DNA from 2 places in the Acidovorax sp. NCPPB 3576 genome. Region 1 is predicted to be linked to the other one. Evidence: predicted binding sites of a transcription regulator. Region 1 holds the regulator's gene; the other holds the start of a gene.
The links. The regulator FNR, encoded in region 1, switches genes on or off when oxygen is low (the NO sensors DNR and NnrR bind a similar motif). The targets are predictions, from matches to a motif close to TTGATNNNNATCAA.

Region 1 (9,919 bases):
AGTAGCAGATGCGCTTGCGGGGCGACAGGTAGTCGAGCGCATCGCGCGGCAACTGCGCCGGGCGAAGGCTGCGGCGGATGCCCAGCGCCGGCTGGTCTTCCAGGTCGATCACCAGGGCATCGTCCTTGGAGACACCGGACTCGTGCACGATCACCCTGGGCCGCAGCGGGCGGGCCGAGTTCACGGCCGTCACGATGGCGTAGCGGTCATCGACCAACTGCACGATCGATCCCGGCGGATACACGCCCATCATGCGGATGAAAGCCCGCAGCACCACGGCATCGAACCGCTGCTTGTGCTGCGCGAAGATCACCGACAGCGCCTCGTGCGGGGTGAGCGCATTGGCGCCCCGCAGCGGGTTGCACAGCCGGTCGTAGTAGTTGACCAGCGCCAGCACCTGCCCGCCGCGGGATATGTCAGCCCCTTTGAGCTGGAGCGGGAATCCGGTGCCATCGGCCATTTCATGGTGCTGCGCGATGGCCTCGACGACGGCGGTACCCAGGCCCATGCGCTCTGCCAGCACGACGGATTCGCCGACATGCGCCTCGTACAGGGCCTGGTCGGCCGGGCCCAGTGCGGAATGTGGCTGGGCCACATGGGGCGGCAGCGTGATCTTGCCCAGGTCGTGCAGCAGCGCCGCTGCGCCCAGGGGCTGCAGGTCGTCGCCCAGCATGCCCAGCGCCTTGCCCAGCAGCAGCGACAGCACCATCACGTTGACCGAATGCAGGGCCGCGCGCGTGCCCACCCGCTCGGAGAGCAGGCGGATGGCGGAATCGCCCTGGTCGAGCAGCTCATCCACGCAGGTGGAAACCAGCGCGTTGGACGAGGAACGCGCCTCGGACGGGTCTTGTTCGGCGCTGGTGGCCAGGCGTTCGTACACCCGGGTGGCACGCGCAAAGCGCTCGTCGCAGGCGGCCAGCGAGCGGCTCTGCGCCTTGATGCGCTCGCGGAACTCCGCCATCGATGCCTGCGCGATGGAAGGCCCTTCCACCACGGACTCCCGCGCTGCCTCAGTGACCGGATCGGGTGCGGAGGGATGGCCGGGCGGCAGCAGGCCCTGCACCGACGGATCGCTTTTGGAAGGTATCCAGCGCACCTGGGACAGCCCCAAGGCGGCCAGCGTGCTGATCTGCTCCGGCGACGCGATGCGGAAGCTGCTGACTGGAAAGGGATGGTTCATCCAGCCCAGATCGAGCTGGATGAACATGCCTACGCGCAGCCGGCCGACATCGATGAGGAGGGGATTGGTCACTTTCGGGGGGCACCGGAAGGCGCCACGGGGACGCCGGGGTATTGGTAACCATTATCACCAGTTAATACACCCTCGAATCAAATGTCAAAAACTTCACAAACCCCGATCACGATAGCCGTGATTAACCCCGCGTTCAGGGCTGGTGGCTACAGGCACCAGGGCTCGGCCTGCCGGTGGAAAACGTCCATCCACAGTCCCCAGGCGGCAATGCCGAACAGCAGCAGGCCGGACACCCGCACGCCCCACCCTCCCCTGGCGCCCCCGGCCGCACCGCCGCTGCGCAGCCGTTGCCAGATCCACTGGCCGGCCACCAGCCAGGCCGCGCCCCCCGCGCCGAAGCAGACCATGGCCAGCGCCCCGCGCCAGGGGTTTCCGGTCAAGGCCGCGAGCAGCAGCGCGGAATACAAGAGGCCGCAGGGCATCAAGGCCCATGCAAAACCCGTGGAAAACAGGCCGCCGGGCGATCGAACCCAGGGGGCGACGCGCCGCCACAGCAACCGGCCCGCGTGGTCCACCCAGGCCGGTTGCCGCGCCTGAAAGACCAGCAGCACGGCCCAGGCGAGCACGGCGACATGCAGCAGCGTCCATGCAGGGCGCAGCGCAGTTGCCTGCTGGGTCAGCCAGGCCAGGCGGTCCATCGCCCAGGCCGCCAGGGCGCCCGCGAGGGCGTACCCGGCCAGCCGCCCCAGATGGAAGGCGAAGGGCCGCGTCCAGAGGCGGCCCGCCGGCAAAGCCACGCCGCGGCCCGCCCATCGCACCGGCTGCGCCCCTGCGTTTTCCGCCGTGGCGTGGTCCGGGCCGCCAGCGCGCACCAGCGCCCCGCAGGGCGCCGCGCACATCGCCAGGCAATGCGGGCCGCCCGCCAGCCCCATGGCCAACGCGGTCCAGACCAGGGTATCGGGCATGCCTTCCCCGTCCCTTCAGATGATGCGGGAGAACCGCGCGCGATTGCGGTCGGCCTGCAGGTAGCGGTCAAAAAGCATGGCCACGCCGCGCACGAAGAACCAGCCCATGGCGGTGACCTCGATGCCTTCCTGGCCGAGCACGACCAGGCCCTGCGCCTGCAGATCCTCCAGCGCCTGCAGCTCGGCAGCGAAGTACTGCCGGAAATCGATCAGCCACGCCTGCTCCACCGGCTCGAACAGCACCTCGCCCTGGCACATCAGCGCCATGATCACGGAGCGGCGCACCAGGTCGTCGCGCGTGAGCGCCAGGCCGCGCACGACCGGCAGGCGCCCCTGGTTGATGAAGTCGTAGTACTCGTCCAGCGTCTTGGCGTTCTGGCTGTAGGTCGCGCCCACGCGGCCGATGGCCGACACGCCCAGGCCGAGCAGGTCGCAGTCGGGCTGGGTGCTGTAGCCCTGGAAGTTGCGGTGCAGCCGGCCCTGGCGCTTGGCCACGGCCAGCGCGTCGCCCGGCAGCGCGAAGTGGTCCATGCCCACATAGACGTAGCCGGCGTCCTGGAACGCCCGCAGCGATTGCGACAGCATGGCCACCTTCGACGCCGCCAGCGGCAGATCGGCCGGCACGATGCGGCGCTGGGGCTTGAAGCGCTCGGGCAGGTGGGCATAGGCATACAGCGCGATGCGGTCGGGCCGCAACCGGCCGACCTGCTCGAGCGTGCGCTCGAAAGACTCGGGCGTCTGCCGCGGCAGGCCGTAGATCAGGTCCACGTTGATCGATTCGAACCCCAGCGCCCGCGCGCTGGCCACCAGGTCGAAGACCTGGCCTGCCGGCTGGATGCGGTGCACGGCTTTCTGCACTTCGGGGTCGAAGTCCTGCACGCCGAAGCTCAGGCGGTTGAAGCCCAGCTCGGCCAGCAGCGCCAGCCGGTCCGCATTGACCGTGCGCGGATCGATCTCGATCGAATACTCGCCGCCAGGCGCGAGCGTGAAGCTGCGCTGGAGCATGGCCATCAGCGACCGCAGGCCGTCGTCCGACAGGAACGTCGGGCTGCCCCCGCCCAGGTGCAGCTGGCTCACCACCTGCCCCACGCCGCACTGGGCCGTGTGCAGGTCGATCTCGCGGCTGAGGTAGCGCAGGTACACCTCGGCCCGCTCGGGATGCCGGGTGATGATCTTGTTGCAGGCGCAGTAGTAGCAAAGCGATTCGCAGAACGGGATGTGCACATACAGCGACAGGGGCAGCGCCTTCGCGGCGGACCCCAGGCGGCGCTGCTGCAGAGCGAGAACGTATTCGTCCTGCCCGAAGGCCTCCACGAACCGGTCGGCCGTCGGGTAGGAGGTGTAGCGGGGGCCGGGCACGTCGAAGCGGCGCAGGAGTTCAGGGGTGACAGCGATCATGGGATTTCCTTGTGCCTGCCCAATGTGCCGCAGCCCTTACGGGAAACCCTTGACATGGGTCAAGGGTTCTGCAGGCGCACACTGCCACAATTGATCCATGACAGGTGCCCTGCGTTCGCCCGGGGTCTCCCACCCTGCCGGCAGCCGCCCTCTCCTCAACGCAAAGGCCTTGTCCATGAATCCGCAAACCATCAAAGTGGCCTGCTCGAACTGCAACCTTCGCGAGTTGTGCATGCCGCTGGGTCTGAACGACCAGCAATTGCAACGGATCGACGACATCGTGGCCGTGCGCCGCAAGGTCAAGCGGGGAGCCACCCTGTTCCACAATGGCGAGCCCTTCAGTTCGCTCTTCGCCATCCGCACCGGCTTCTTCAAGACCTGCGTGGCCACCGAGGACGGCCGCGACCAGGTCACGGGCTTTCAGATGGCCGGCGAGATCATCGGCCTGGACGGCATCGTCAGCGACCACCACACCTGCGACGCCATCGCGCTGGAAGATGCCGAGGTCTGCGTCATGCCCTTCGACCGCATCGAAGAGCTGTCGCGCGAGGTCACGGCGCTGCAGCACCACGTGCACAAGATCATGAGCCGCGAGATCGTGCGCGAGCACGGCGTGATGCTGCTCTTGGGCAGCATGCGGGCGGAAGAGCGCCTGGCGGCCTTCCTGCTCAACCTGGTGCAGCGCCTGCATGCGCGGGGCTTCTCGCAGTCCGAACTCGTGCTGCGCATGACGCGCGAGGAAATCGGCAGCTACCTCGGGCTCAAGCTCGAGACGGTGAGCCGCACTTTCTCGAAGTTCGTCGAGGACGGCATCGTCGAGGTCAAGCAGCGCCACGTGCGCATCCTGGAAACCGACGCGCTCAAGCGCATCGTGAACTCGCAGAACTGCCACTGAGCGGCCCGGCACAGGCACCGACGCTCGCACCTCATGCGCCCGGGTGGTGGCGCGCGCAGTCGGCGGGCCGGTCGGTCACCGGCACGGGGCAGCGGTTCAGCTCGAACGGCGACATGGCCAGCAGCGTGGTGAGCGCGCTCGACGCCATCGTCACCAGCCAGAAAGCAAAAAAAGCGATGGTGTAGACGCCCTCGCGCGAGAGCGCCAGCGGCTGTCCGAACCAGTGCATGTCCTGCGGGTCCACCAGGGCAAAGACCAGCATTTCCAGCACGCCCGCCATCAGGAAGGCGGGCCATGCAATCCACATGAGGCGTTGGGTCCACATTGCGCTTGTCTCCTCGTTTCGGGGGGGGGTGCGGACCAGCCGCTTTTCAGCGCGGCTGGTCCTGCGCGGGGGTGGCCGCATGGTTGCGCGCCTTCATGGCCGGGGCCAGGCTGTTCGACTGGCCGCCCAGCGTCTTGTTGATCTCGATGCCCTGGCGGTAATAGTCCTCGGCCACCACCGGGTCGGGGCGCACGATCGCCACCCACAGCGTGGTAAAGCCCGCCACGACCACGATGGCCGGCCCGGCAATGACCATCCAGACGAAGCCGAACTTCCACCAGGGAGCGGACGAAGGAACGGAAACCGGTGCGGTGGCGACGGTAGGGGACGGCATGGTGTTCACTCCTGACAGGAAAGAAGGAAAGGCGGCCGGGCCGAAGGCCTGGCGCCTGGAATCGAAACGGTGGGGCCGGCGGCTCTCATCGCGGCACCAGGAACACCGACTTCTCGGCGACATGGCCGCCCGAGCCCAGCGCCTGCACGTCGAACTGCACGGCATGCGATCCGGGCGGCGCGGAGCCGTAGGGAATCTGCAGGCGCACGGCCACCCAGCGGGATTCGGCCGCGCCGATCTCCACCTCGGCATCGGACGCCACGCGCAGCCCCTGCAGTCCGCTCGCGCCGATGCGGTAGCGCTGGCCGGACTCGGTGGCGTTCATGATCTGCAGGCGGTAGATGTTCTCCAGCTGCCCGCCGGCCACGATGCGCGAGAGCGCGGCGCGGTCGCGCACCACGTCCACCTTGAGCGGCGTTCGCATGACCAGGCTGGCCAGCAGCCCCACGCACAGCGCCACCAGCACCGCGCTGTAGATCAGCACGCGGGGGCGCAGCACGCGGCGCAGCATCTGCGCGCGCCCCCAGCCCGCCGCCACGCCGTTCTGGGTGGAAAAGCGGATCAGCCCCGGCGGGTAGTGCATCTTGTCCATCACCGTGTTGCAGGCGTCCACGCACAGCCCGCAGCCGATGCACTCGTACTGCAGGCCGTTGCGGATGTCGATGCCCACCGGGCACACCTGCACGCACAGCGTGCAATCGATGCAGTCGCCCAATCCCTTGGCCTTGTAATCCACCGTCTTGGTGCGCGGCCCGCGCGGCTCGCCGCGCGCGTCGTCGTAGGTGACGATGAGCGTGTCGCGGTCGAACATGGCGCTCTGAAAGCGTGCGTAGGGGCACATGTACTTGCACACCTGCTCGCGCATGAAGCCGGCATTGCCGTAGGTGGCGAAGCCGTAGAACAGCACCCAGAAGATCTGCCAGCCGCCCTGCATCGCCAGCAGCTCGCCCGACAGCTGGCGGATGGGCACGAAGTAGCCCACGAAGGTGAAGCCCGTCCACAGCGCCACCGCGATCCAGAGGAACTGCTTGAGCGCCTTCTTGCGCACCTTCTCGAAGGTCCAGCCCCCGGCGTCCAGGCGCAGGCGCGCGCTGCGGTCGCCCTCCACCCGGTGCTCGATCCACATGAAGATCTCGGTGTACACCGTCTGCGGGCAGGCGAAGCCGCACCACAGGCGCCCCGCCACCGCGGTGAACAGGAACAGCGACATGGCGCTGACGATCAGCAGGCCCGTGAGGTAGATGAAATCCTGCGGGTACAGCACCAGCCCGAACAGGTAAAAGCGCCGCGCCCCCAGGTCGAACAGCACCATCTGCCGCTCGCCCCACTGCAGCCAGGGCATCACATAGAACACGAGCTGCGTGAGGGCCACCATGGCCCAGCGCCAGCGGGCGAAAGCGCCGTGGATGGAGCGCGGGTAGATCTTCTTTTGCGCCTCGTACAGCGACACCATCTCGGCGGCCGCATCGGCGGCGCCAGGCGCGACCGGGGTGATGGGAATGACCTTGCGGGCAGGCCCGCTGGGTGGCTTCATGGCAGTTCTCGAAAGGGTCGGCCGGCAAAGGAACGCTCAAGCGGCGGCACCGCCGGCCAGGGTGCACCGCCAGGGGCGGAGATCGCGTTCCTCGGGGTCATCGGCTCGTTCAGCGCACCGCGTTCGCGCGGTTGGACAGGCCCCACACGTAGGCGGTGAGCACGCCGATCTGCGCCTCGGTCAGCTTGTCGGCCTGGGCGGGCATCACGTTGACCTTGCCGTGGTTGACCATGGCGGTGATGGCCGCCTCGCCCCAGCCGTGCAGCCAGATGTCGTCGGTCAGGTTGGGCGCGCCCAGGGCCGTGTTGCCCTTGCCGTCCATGCCGTGGCAAGCCGCGCAGGCAGTGAACTTGGACTTGCCCAGCGAAGCGCGCAGCGAATCGTGCGGGCTGCCCGACAGGCTCAGCACATAGTGCGCGAGGTTGCGGATGTCCTCGGGCGAGCCCACGGCCGCGGCCATGGGCGGCATGGTGCCCATGCGGCCCTTCTCCAGCGTCTCGCGGATGTTCTCCGGCGCGCCGCCGTGCAGCCAGTCGTTGTCGGCCAGGCTGGGAAAGCCCTTGCTGCCGCGTGCGTCCGAGCCGTGGCACTGCGCGCAGTTGTTCATGAACAGGCGCTCGCCGATGGCCATGGCCTCGGGGTTGGCGGCCATCTCCTCGGTCTTCATCGCGGCGAAGCGCGCGTACAGCGGCGCAAGCTCGGTGCGGGCCTTGGCCATCTCGGCCTCGTACTCGCCGGCCTGCGTCCAGCCGAACTGGCCGGCGAAGCGGCCCAGGCCCGGATAGACGGCCAGGTAGCCGAAGCCGAAGACGATGGTGAGCACGAACAGCCACATCCACCAGCGCGGCATGGGGTTGTCCATCTCCCGCAGGTCCTCGTCCCAGACGTGGCCCGTGGTGTTGTCGCTGCTGGGGGCGACCTTCTTGCGCGCCGTGATCCAGAGCAGCAGCAGGCAGCCCAGAATGCCGACCACGGTCAGCCCCGCTACGTACAGCGACCAGAAATTGTGGGTGAAGTCACTCATGTCGTTCTCATTGTTTTTTGCGGATCAGTCTTGCTCGAAGGGCAGGCGCGCGGCCTCCTCGAACCGGGCCCGGTTGCGGCGCGAGAACGCCCAGACCAGGATGCCGAGGAAGCACGCCAGCGATGCCAGCGTGGCGACGATGCGCACAGTGGTGATGTCCATGACCAGCTCCTTGGGGTTCGTTACTTGAGGGCGCGGCCCATGACCTGCAGGTAGGCCACGAGCACGTCCATCTCGGTCTTGCCCTTGACCTCCTCGGACGCGGCGGCGATCTGCTCGTCGGTGTAGGGCACGCCCACCGTGCGCAGCGCCTTCATGCGCGGCGCAGCCACGGCGGGATCGACGGGCGTCTTCTCCAGCCAGCTGTAGGCGGGCATGTTGGATTCGGGCACGACGTCGCGCGGGTTGTTCAGGTGGATGCGGTGCCACTCGTCGCTGTACTTGCCGCCCACGCGGTGCAGGTCGGGGCCGGTGCGCTTGCTGCCCCACTGGAAGGGGTGGTCGTACACGAACTCGCCGGCCACCGAATAGTGGCCGTAGCGCAGCGTCTCGGCGCGGAAGGGGCGGATCATCTGCGAGTGGCAGTTGTAGCAACCCTCGCGCAGGTAGATGTCGCGGCCCAGCAGCTGCACCGCGGTGTAGGGCTGCACGCCCGTCACGGGCTCGGTGGTGGACTTCTGGAAGAACAGCGGCACGATCTCGGCCAGGCCGCCGATGGCGACCACCAGCACGATCAGCACGATCATCAGGAAGTTGTTGGTCTCGATCTTCTCGTGCGAGAAGCCGGCCGATTTGGGGTTGTGTTCGGACATGGAATGCGCTCCTCGGGGCTCAGGCATGGGCTGTGTTCACGGCAGGGATCGACACCTTGACCGAGCGGCCCGAGATGGCGGTGGCCCACACGTTCCAGGCCATCACCAGCATGCCGCCCAGGTACAGCAGGCCGCCGGCGAAGCGGACCACGTAGAACGGATAGGTGGCCTTCACGCTTTCAACGAAGGTATAGGTGAGCGTGCCGTCGGGATTGATCGCGCGCCACATCAGGCCCTGCATGACGCCGGCGATCCACATCGCGGCGATGTACATCACGATGCCGATGGTGGACATCCAGAAGTGCAGCTCGATGGCGGGCACCGAGTGCATCTTTTCCCGGCCGAACAGGCGCGGAATCAGGTAGTACAGCGAACCCATGGTGATCAGGCCCACCCAGCCCAGGGCGCCGGCATGCACGTGGCCCACGGTCCAGTCGGTGTAGTGGCTGAGCGCGTTGACGGTCTTGATGGACATCATCGGGCCCTCGAACGTGGCCATGCCGTAGAACGACAGCGACACGATCAGGAAACGCAGGATGGGGTCGTCGCGCAGCTTGTGCCAGGCGCCCGACAGCGTCATCACGCCGTTGATCATCCCGCCCCAGCTGGGCGCCAGCAGGATCAGCGAGAACACCATGCCCACCGATTGCGTCCAGTCCGGCAGCGCGGTGTAGTGCAGGTGGTGGGGGCCCGCCCACATGTAGGTGAAGATCAGCGCCCAGAAGTGCACGATCGACAGGCGGTAGCTGTACACCGGGCGGCCGGCCTGCTTGGGGATGAAGTAATACATCATCCCGAGGAAGCCCGCGGTGAGGAAGAAGCCCACGGCATTGTGGCCATACCACCACTGCACCATCGCGTCCTGCACGCCGGCATAGGCCGAGTAGCTCTTCATCCAGCCCGCAGGCACTTCGGCGCTGTTGACCAGGTGCAGCAGCGCCACCGCCAGGATGAACGCGCCGAAGAACCAGTTGGCCACGTAGATGTGGCGCACCTTGCGGCGGCCGATGGTGCCGAAGAACACGATGGCATACGACACCCACACCAGCGTGATCAGGATGTCGATGGGCCACTCCAGTTCGGCGTATTCCTTGCCGGTGGTGTAGCCCAGCGGCAGGCTGATGGCCGCCGCCACGATGACGAGCTGCCAGCCCCAGAACGTGAACGAAGCCAGTGGCCCCGCGAACAGGCGCACCTGGCAGGTGCGCTGCGCCACGTAGTAGCTGGTCGCGAACAGCGCGCAGCCGCCGAAGGCGAAGATCACCGCGTTGGTGTGCAGCGGCCGCAGGCGGCCGTAGCTGAGCCAGGGAATGCCGAAGTTGAGTTCCGGCCAGGCCAGCTGGGCGGCGATGAAGACGCCGACCAGCATGCCCACCCCCCCCCACACCACGGCCATGATCGAAAACTGCCGGACGACGGTGTCGTCGTAATGCGCGGCAG
Region 2 (9,919 bases), 640 kb from region 1:
TGATGCTGCGGGCGTGGTAGGTCTGGCCGCCCACTTCCACCGTGCCGGGGCCGCGCAGCCGCGCATGGCCCGAAATGCCTTGGTCGCCGACCGCCGATGCCTTCTCGGTGCCCGCCACGAATTCGTCGCGCAGGGCGCGCACGCGCCCCAGCACCGCCGGCAGATCGACCGACAGGCCATCTGCGCCGCGGATGCCGAAGGTCTCGAAGGCGTGGCGTCGGTGGTAGGCGTTGGCCGCTTCGATCAGCATCTTGGACGGCATGCAGCCCACCCGCGCGCAGGTGGTGCCCCAGGGGCCATCGTTGACGATCCGCACGCGGTCGCTGCGTTTGCGCACCTCGCGCAACGCGGCAAGGCCTGCCGATCCCGCGCCGATGATGATGGCGTCCAGGGGTTGGCTCATAGGTCGATCTCCTCAGGGGTGGCGAATGGCTGAGTGTCCCCGGGCCGCAGGGCAGGGCCTGTAGGTGCAGGGCACTTTCGATCCCGGGCGATGAAGGGCTATGGAGCGATCCAGCCGATGCGGCCCTGGCAGGCATCGTTCAGCCGCTGCACGAACGCCGCCTCCTGCGGCTGCGGCAGCTGGATGTGCATGGCCACGAGCGAGCCGTGGGCCACCTCGCCCAGCGTGGCGCCGGCCGCCTCGACCTCGCGGCGCACCAGGCCCTCCAGGGCATAAGGCACCTCGCACTGCAGCGCCACCATGCGCTGAAGCGGCACCTTCTCGGCCGGCAGCAGCGCCTGCGCGATGGTGTCGGTATAGGCCCGCACCAGCCCGCCCGCACCCAGCTTGACGCCGCCGAAATAGCGCACCACGGTAGCCAGCACGCCTTCGAGGTCCTGGTGGCGAAGCACTTCCAGCATCGGCCGGCCGGCCGTCCCGCCGGGCTCGCCGTCGTCCACCGCGGCCGACTGGCCGCCTGCCAGCAGCGCCCAGCAGATGTGCGCGGCGCCGGGGTGCAGCTGCCACAGTGCATCGACGGTGGCCTGTGCCGATGCGCGGTCCGCCATGGGCTGCACGCAGCCGATGAAGCGGCTTTTCTTGATGACCAGTTCGCTGTGGGTGGGTATTCGCAGGGTGTGGGGCATGGGCGGCGGAGCTTAACTGCACGCCGGATCCATGGGCGGCGTTCGGCACAAGGCTTGATGCACCTCAAGGCGCTGCATTGGCCCCGTGCGTACGCTCCTTCCATCGCGCTGTTGCGTCGCCCGGCTGCATGGAACAGGCCGGCAACGCCAAGCGCACGGACCTGTTTTATGAAGAAGGAAGACATCATGGCAAACCATTGGAAATTCGCTGCACTCGCGCTGGTACTGGCTGCCGGCCCCACCTGGGCTGCCGACTGCACGGCCGAGATCGAAGGCAACGATGCAATGCAGTTCAACAAAGCGACCCTCGCGGTCCCGCAAAGCTGCAAGCAGTTCACCATCAAGCTCAAGCACGTCGGCAAGCTGCCGAAGACCGCCATGGGCCACAACTGGGTGCTGAGCAAGGCCGCTGACCTGCAGCCCGTGGCCACCGACGGCATCGCCGCCGGGGCCGCCAAGAACTACGTGAAGGACGCGGACACCCGGGTGATCGCGCACACCAAGATCGTGGGCGGAGGCGAGAGCGACTCGGTGACGTTCTCCACCCAGGCGCTCAAGGCCGGCGAGTCCTATGCCTATTTCTGCTCCTTCCCCGGCCACTCCGCGCTGATGAAGGGCACGCTGACGCTGGTGAAATAACCTGCAGCGGCCACCCGGCCCTGTTGCCGGCGGTGGACACAAGGGCCCTCTTTTCGGTGGGCCCTTTTCATTGACACGAAACGGTCACTCCGCCGCCATACGCTGGCGGCAACCCCTGCATGAAAGGAACCGCCATGCTCGCCCGCGCCCTGACCCACGTGATGAATGCCATGGTGTTTCCCGCCGCCCTGGCCGGCGCCAGCCTCCCGGGCCGCGGGGAGGAGGGGGCCTTGGCCTCGGCCGGTCCTGCCTGGTCCGCTGAATTGCAGTCGCCCTATGGCGAGCCGCCAGCCCCGGATCTGGACCAGCGGGTGCGGGCCTCCGGCGAGTGGTGAGGGGCCGGCCAGGGCCCGCCACGGCCCACGCAGATTGTCCAAAAAACGACGCATAGCACCATCGTGCTGGGGGCACGGGAAGATGCGCCTTGGCCTTCTGTTTCGACAGGGAAGGCCCAAAAGCCTAAAATCGCGCCTTCCCCACGCCTTGCCCTCCATGAACGCCCCCGTTGACGTTTCCTTTTTCGCGCGCGCCGCGAAGCCGCTGACCAGCTACCGCCCTTACTGGGCGAAACGCTTCGGCACGGCCCCGTTCCTGCCCATGAGCCGCACCGAGATGGAGCGCCTCGGCTGGGATAGCTGCGACGTGATCCTGGTGACGGGCGATGCCTACGTGGACCACCCCAGCTTCGGCATGGCGGTCATTGGCCGCACGCTGGAGGCGCAGGGCTTTCGCGTGGGCATCATCGCCCAGCCCGACTGGCAGAGCGCCGATGCCTTCAAGGCCCTGGGCCGCCCGAACCTGTTCTGGGGCGTGACGGCGGGCAACATGGATTCCATGATCAACCGGTACACCGCCGACCGGAAGATCCGCAGCGACGACGCCTACACCCCCGGCGACGTGGGCGGCAAGCGCCCCGACCGCGCGGCCATCGTGTACAGCCAGCGCTGCCGCGAGGCCTACAAGGACGTGCCCATCATCCTGGGCGGCATCGAAGGCAGCCTGCGCCGCATCGCCCATTACGACTACTGGAGCGACAAGGTGCGCCGCTCCGTGGTGGTGGATGCCAAGTGCGATCTGCTGCTGTACGGCAACGCCGAACGCGCCCTGGTCGAGGTGGCCCACCGCCTGGCCGCGCGCGAGCCCGTCGAGCAGATCACCGACGTGCGCGGTACCGCCTTCGTGCGCCGGCCCGACGACGAAACCGGCCAGGGCTGGTTCGAGATCGACTCCACCAGCGTGGACGAGCCCGGCCGCGTCGAGGCACACGTCAACCCCTACATGACGACCAGCGAGCAGGCGGCCGCGCAAGGCACGACCTGCAGCAAGGAAGATGCTCCTGATTCGATAGCATCCAAGGCAATGGATACTAGGGCACAAGGGCAAAACGGCTTGAAATCCGCCGAGCCCAACCCGGCCATCCAGCCGATGCTGTTCGTGGCCAACCCGAACCTCAAGGCCAAGCTCAAGGTGCCGCCGCGCGAGCGCAGCGTGATCCGCCTTCCCAGCTACGAGCAGGTCAGGAGCGACCCGGTGCTCTACGCCCACGCCAACCGCGTGCTGCACCTGGAAACCAACCCCGGCAACGCCCGTGCCCTGGTGCAGGCCCACGGCGAAGGGCCAACGGCGCGCGACGTGTGGATCAACCCGCCGCCCATCCCGCTCACCACGGCCGAGATGGACTACGTGTTCGACCTGCACTACGCCCGTGGCCCTCACCCGAGCTACGCCGACGAGAACGGCAGCCACGACGGCGCGACCAAGATCCCGGCGTGGGAGATGATCCGCTTCAGCGTGAACATCATGCGCGGCTGCTTCGGCGGCTGCACCTTCTGCTCGATCACCGAGCACGAGGGCCGCATCATCCAGAGCCGCTCCGAGGATTCGATCATTCAGGAGATCGAGGACATCCGCGACAAGGTGAGCGGCTTCACCGGCACCATCTCCGACTTAGGCGGCCCCACGGCCAACATGTACCGCCTGGGCTGCAAGACCCCCGAGATCGAGGCCGCCTGCAGGAAGCCCAGTTGCGTGTACCCCGGCATCTGCCAGAACCTCACGACCGACCACGGCCCGCTCATCAAGATCTACCGCCGCGGCCGCGCGCTCAAGGGCATCAAGAAGATCCTGATCGGCTCCGGCCTGCGCTACGACCTGGCCGTGAAGTCGCCCGAATACGTGAAGGAGCTGGTGCAGCACCACGTGGGCGGCTACCTCAAGATCGCGCCCGAGCACACCGAGCAGGGCCCGCTCACCAAGATGATGAAGCCGGGCATCGGCAGCTATGACAAGTTCAAGCAGATGTTCGAGCAGTTCAGCGAAGAGGCGGGCAAGAAGCAGTTCCTGATCCCGTACTTCATCGCCGCGCACCCGGGCACGAGCGACGAGGACATGATGCACCTGGCCATCTGGCTCAAGAAGAACGGTTTTCGCGCCGACCAGGTGCAGACCTTCTACCCGAGCCCCATGGCCACGGCCACGGCCATGTACCACAGCAACAAGAATCCGCTGCGCAAGATCACGCGCGACAGCGAGACGGTGGACATCGTGCGCGGCGACAAGCGCCGGCGCCTGCACAAGGCCTTCCTGCGCTACCACGATCCCAACAACTGGCCGCTGCTGCGCGATGCATTGAAGGCCATGGGCCGCGCCGATCTCATCGGCAACGGCAAGCACCACCTGATCCCGACCTTCCAGCCGATGACGGACGGCAGCTACCAAAGCGCCCGCCGCAAGAACAGCACGGTGGCGCCGGTGACGGCGCAGCGCAAGGCGGCGCCGGCCAAGGGCGTGGCGTTCAACAAAGCCGCGCAGCAACCCGTGGCCGGCCGCATGCTGACCCAGCACACGGGCCTGCCGCCCCGCGCCGGCCTAGCCGGAAAGCCCGCTGGCGGCGCCCCCTCCGGCAAAACGTTCCGCAAGGGGCGCTGAGCCTTCCGGCGACGGGGCGTGCGGCCCGGGCGCCTCGGTGGGTGCGAGCGCGAACGCCTGCGGCATCGGTTGGGGCCGGCCGATGGCATGCCCCTGTGCGTGGTCCACGCCCATCGCGCGCAGCGCCTCCAGGATGGCCGGGGTTTCGGCGAATTCGGCGATGGTCTGCTTGCCCATCACATGGCCGATGTGGTTGATCATCTCCACCATGGCGCGGTTGGCGGGGTCTTCCAGCATGTCGCGCACCAGGGCGCCGTCGATCTTGAGATAGTCCACCGGCAGATGCCGCAGGTACGTGAACGAAGACATGCCCGCGCCGAAGTCGTCCAGCGCGAAATGGCAGCCCTGCTGCTTGAGTTCGCGGATCAGCCGGATGGCGTTGGGCAGATGGGCGATCGCCGCCGTCTCGGTCACCTCGAAGCACAGCTGGTCGGCCAGCACCCCATGGCGCGCCATCTGGTCGCGCAGATATTCCAGCAGGGTCTCGTCGCCCACGCTGGTGCCCGACAGGTTGATGGCGCACAGCGTGATCGGCCGGCCCTGCGGCTGCCGGCGGCGGGCGGCGAGGGCGGCGAAGGTGTGTTCCAACACCCAGCGGTCCAGCGCCTGCGCCAGGCCGAAGCGTTCCGCTGCCGGCACGAATTCGCCGGGAAAGATCGCCTGGCCGCCATCGCCCTGAAGCCGCAGCAGCACTTCCACATGCAAGCCGCCATCGCCGCAGGCCCGCAAGGGGGCGATTTCTTGCATGTAGAGCTGAAAGTGGTTTTGCTCCAGCGCCTGGCGGATGCGCTGCACCCAGTGCATGTCGTCCAGGTGGCGCGACATGGCAGCGTCCTGCAGCTGATAGACATAGACCGTGTTGCGCCCGCGCTCCTTGGCGCCGTAGCAGGCCATGTCGGCCACGCGCAGCACCTCCTGCAGGCTGGTGAGATCGGCCGTCAGGTGCACCAGCCCGATGCTCAGGCCCGTGCGCAGGATGCGTGCGCCCCAGGGCAGGCGCAGCTCCTGCGCGTGGTGGCGTATCTGCTCGGCGATGCGCTCGGCCACTTCGTGGGGGCAGTCCTGCAGCAGCACGCCGAACTCGTCGCCTCCCAGCCGCGCCAGCGTGTCGCCCTCGCGCAGCCCCCGCTGCAGCATGCGGCAGACCTCGCGCAGCATCTCGTCGCCCGCGGGGTGGCCGCAGGTGTCGTTGATCACCTTGAACTGGTCCAGGTCGATGTACAGCAGCGCGCCCGCGACCTCTGAGGCGCGCGGGCGCGCCAGCAACAGGCCCAGGCGGCGCTCGAACTCGCGGCGGTTCACCAGCCCGGTGAGCGTGTCGTGGCTGGCCTGCCAGGCGAGCTGTTCCAGGTATTGCTGCTCGCGCGTCACGTCGTGCAGCACCAGAACGGCGCCGTCCAGTTGCCCCTGGCTCATGAGCGGCGAGCCCACCAGCGTGACCGGCACCGTGCTGGCATCCGGCCGCACGATGCGGTGCGGGCGCTCGTCGTGCAGCCCTGCGGTGCCGTGCAGGGCGCGTTCCAGCAATTGCGCGATGCTGCTGTGCGTGGCGGTTTCAGCGCCGCCGGGCAGCGCGTTCGCACCGCCTTGGTGGCCCATGTGCAGCAGCTCCGCCAGCGGCATGCCCACGCTGGCCTCGCGCGTGCGGGCCAGCAGGCTCTCGGCGGCGGGATTCATGTAGCGCACGTTGCCGTGCAGGTCGGTGGTGACGATGCCGTCGCCGATGGCGGCCAGCGTGGTGCGGGCCTGCTCGCGCTCGGCCTCCAGCGTGGCCTCGACCTGGCGGCGCTGCCCCATCAACTGGCGGGTATGGGCGAGCGTGAGGGCGATCAGCGCGAGGACCGTTGCCACGTTCAGCCACAGCAGCCAGCCCATGATGCGCCGCGAACTGTCGCCCATCGCCGCGCTGAAATCGGTCGCCGCCGGGGTCACGCCGACGTCGATCTCATCGATCAGGCGCTGCCATCGCTGCACCATTCCGGGCGTCACGCCGCCCGCCAGGTATCCGGCCCGGATCTCGCGGGACAGGGCGTCCAGCCGCTGCAGGTACTCGTCGCCCTGAATCCAGTGCCGGATGGGCTCGCGCAGGATGTCGTAGTCCCGAAACAGGCGGAGCATCCAGATCAGCCCGGCCACGTCGCTGGGGTGGTTGCCGCCCCGAAGGAACGCGTCGCGGGCGCCGGCCAGATTGGGCTCGGGCGCCTCGATCAGCAGGCGCGCCTCGCGATCGGCCAGCGGGATCTGCAGTGCCTGCTGGAACTGCTCGTACATGCGCCCCTCGCCGGTGGCGACGTATTGGCCGAGGTAATGGATGGCGTCCTTCTGCCCCTTGGTCCACTGGCTCTCACCCGCCACGAACGCACGCACGGTGGACAGCACATAGAGGCTTGCCGAAGCCACGATGGCCTGCAGTATCAGGATGGCGATGAAAGGGCCCGTGAGCCCGGACACCCATGGGCGCCGATGGATTCCTCGCGGAGGAAGTGGCGCGTCCATGCAATTACCGCAACGGGGTTGGGATGTTCGTCGGCGGGCGGCGCAGACCCTGCGGCATGGCCGAGCCCGGCGCTTCCGTCAAGAAAGCGGGGCATCCGGCAGACAACGCGGGGAGGCAGGCCATGGCGCACTATATCGACAGGCGGGCCGAAAACCAAGGCGATGTACCCGTGGAGACGGGGGGCGGGGGGCTGTCCCGGGCAGCAGCAACCGCGCCGCGCCGCAGGATCAGGGCTGCGGCTGCGAAATCAGCTCTTCAATGATGAGCCGCCGGTAGTAGAAGGCGGCTTCAGCGCCAAGGGGCTCGAGCGCCGTCTGCAGGCTTTCCGCGTCGTCGTCATCGCCCGCCTTGACCAGCAGGCCGTGATGCCCGGCGGCCGCCAGCTCCGAGATGCGGCGCACGATGGTGCCTTCGGCGCCCACGGAGGGCAGGGGGGCATCGGCATTGCCCAGGGTTCGCACCACGTGCTGCAGGATGGCGTCCGGGGTGGCGTGGGAGATGTCGCTGCGTTCGCCATCGGCCGATAGTGCCTCGGCCGCATCGCGCGCATGCACCTCGTCGGGGAAGAGGGCGAAGACATAGCCCGTGGGGTAGAAGGTGCCGGCCGAGGACGTCATGTCCGGGTCGAGGACGAAGGGCTTCATGGGATTCCTCTCGCTGTGGATTCACCGGCCATTGGGCCTCGGCCGGCGCGGTGGTGCTGTAGGGCAGGACTCGGCACAGGTGTCGGACACGTCCCAGTCGATCCCCGTCGATGATGGCAGGGCGAATGAGCCAAAACAGCCTCCAGCGCAATAAGGACTAGGGGGTTGTGCTATGAAAAACGGAGCATCCCGTCCCGCGCCCATAAAAGCGCCGCCGCCAGCCCGGCGCAGTTCGCCACCACCGTGACCCAGTAAACCGCACGGAACGATGCCTTGCTCGACTTGTGTCGCAGCCACTGCTGCGCCCACCACGCCGCCGGCCATCCGCCCAGCAGGGCCAGCAGATGCAGCCGCTGCTCGCTGGTGCGCCATCCGCCGCTGCGCGCGGCGGCCTTGTCGCTGGCGTACACGGCGAACGTCACCAGGTTGACGCCCACCAGCGCCACCAGCCACCCCAGGGACAGGCGATGCGTCCAGGCACCCCAGGCCACCAGGGCCAGCCAAGCCGCCATCCACAGACACGCCACGCTTCGGCTCGCAGAGGGCGCGTCGCGGGTTTGCCTGCGTTTCCGGCCCGATGGCGGTTGCGCCGGGTGGGCCGAGGTGCTACTTGGCGGGGCGCCCTTGGCTGGCGAAAGGTTGCCATGTGGCCGGGGCTGTGAGCGCGTCGAAGATGGCTGCGGCGCGCGATGCTGCGCATGGGATCGTGGGCCCGGACGTCCGGCATTGGGCGGTCGGCGCTTTTCCATGGGTCAGTCCAGCGTGTGCAGGGGAATGTCGTCGCCGGTGGCCAGCCTGTCGAGCGTGGCGCGCGGTTGCCCCTGCAAGAACGCGGCGATCGCTGCATGGGTGCCCGGGGCGCGTGGATCGGCCTCTGGCAGCAACCCGGCCGCCCGGGCCAGGCGCGCGAAGAAATGCGGCTCCAGTGCCGCCACCGCCACCCGCCCGTCGGCGCAGGCATAGACCCGATAACCCGCGTGGGCGCCGCCCACATCGCCGTGCGGCAGGGTCAGGCCCCAGCCGCGCGGCTGGGCCAGCCAGGCCGCGGCGTCCGACAGGGCGACATCGATGCACGCGCCGCGGCCGGACGCGGCGCGCGCCAGCTGCACCTGCAGCACGGCCTCGCTGGCCATGAGGGCGCCGCCCATGTCGGCGTAGAGCGTCGGGGGCAGGGCGGTGCCGCTGACGAGGCCCGCATCGGCAAGGTAGGTGAGATCGTGCCCCGGTTCCTCCGCGCGGTCACCCGGAGCGCCCACGATGCGCACCATCGACAGCCGGGGATGCCGCGCCTGCACCGCTTCCCAGCCCAGCCCGAGCTTGGCCAGCGCCGACGGCCGAAACGAGGTGATGAGCACGTCGGTGCGCGCCAGTTCGGCATGCAGCGCGGCCTGGCCTTCGGCCGTCTTGAGATGCGCGTGCACCACGCGGACCTGGGCATGCATCGCCGCGTAGGCGGGCGGGCTGTACAGCGCCATCGGGTCGGCGCTGGCATGGCCTTCGGGCGGTGGCGGCTCCAGCTTCGTGCACTCCGCGCCCAGGCGCTGGCAGCGCAGCAGGGCGGCGGGGCCGGGCAAGTTCAGCGCCAGGCTCAGAAGCCGGACGCCACGCAGGGGCAGCAAGGGGGATGACGTCATGGATGGCGAGGGCGGTGGCGCAGCGATGCGGATGGAGGGTGGAACAATGCGGGGCCCGGCGGGGCCGTGGAACCTGGCAAACGGGTAGGAACTTCGGAACGCCGTGCCGCTCCGTCCCCGCGGTTATACAAAATTCAACCTTTCGCCCCTCCCGTATGCAACGCAGAACGTCCGTGGCCGCCCTGGCCGGCCTGGCCACTTTTCCTGGAGCTTTCATGTCGTCTTGGTCCAGCGCTGCCACGGCCAACGCTTTGCAATCCTTGAAACCCTCGCCGCGCATGCCGGTGCTGTTCGTGGGCCATGGCAGCCCGATGAACGCCATCGAGGACAACGCCTGGCGCCGCGCCTGGCAGGCCATGGGCACCGAGCTGCGGGCGCGGGGCACGCCGCCGCAGCTGATTCTTTGCATCTCGGCGCATTGGCTTACCCGGGGCGGATGGCAGCTGACCGGCATGGCCGCCCCGCGCACCATCCACGATTTCGGCGGC

Region 2: the regulator FNR is predicted to act here: its motif matches at 1,144-1,157, upstream of azu (azurin).

The regions. Positions count from the first base shown of each region.
Region 1 covers NZ_CP097267.1:3,328,207-3,338,125, forward strand. Annotated here, with positions in the region: gene M5C98_RS15340 (HD-GYP domain-containing protein) at 1-1,252, opposite strand, end outside; gene M5C98_RS15345 (sulfite exporter TauE/SafE family protein) at 1,399-2,157, opposite strand; gene hemN (oxygen-independent coproporphyrinogen III oxidase) at 2,173-3,555, opposite strand; gene fnr (fumarate/nitrate reduction transcriptional regulator Fnr) at 3,731-4,450, shown strand; gene M5C98_RS15360 (hypothetical protein) at 4,482-4,775, opposite strand; gene M5C98_RS15365 (FixH family protein) at 4,822-5,109, opposite strand; gene ccoG (cytochrome c oxidase accessory protein CcoG) at 5,195-6,643, opposite strand; gene ccoP (cytochrome-c oxidase, cbb3-type subunit III) at 6,753-7,667, opposite strand; gene M5C98_RS15380 (cbb3-type cytochrome oxidase subunit 3) at 7,692-7,829, opposite strand; gene ccoO (cytochrome-c oxidase, cbb3-type subunit II) at 7,850-8,479, opposite strand; gene ccoN (cytochrome-c oxidase, cbb3-type subunit I) at 8,499-9,919, opposite strand, start outside.
Region 2 covers NZ_CP097267.1:2,684,417-2,694,335, reverse strand. Annotated here, with positions in the region: gene M5C98_RS12355 (dihydrolipoyl dehydrogenase) at 1-403, opposite strand, end outside; gene M5C98_RS12350 (IMPACT family protein) at 502-1,089, opposite strand; gene azu (azurin) at 1,276-1,728, shown strand; gene M5C98_RS12340 (hypothetical protein) at 1,848-2,063, shown strand; gene M5C98_RS12335 (YgiQ family radical SAM protein) at 2,221-4,656, shown strand; gene M5C98_RS12330 (EAL domain-containing protein) at 4,597-7,107, opposite strand; gene M5C98_RS12325 (hypothetical protein) at 7,381-7,797, opposite strand; gene M5C98_RS12320 (DUF1294 domain-containing protein) at 7,968-8,309, opposite strand; gene M5C98_RS12315 (CoA transferase) at 8,550-9,431, opposite strand; gene ygiD (4,5-DOPA dioxygenase extradiol) at 9,647-9,919, shown strand, end outside.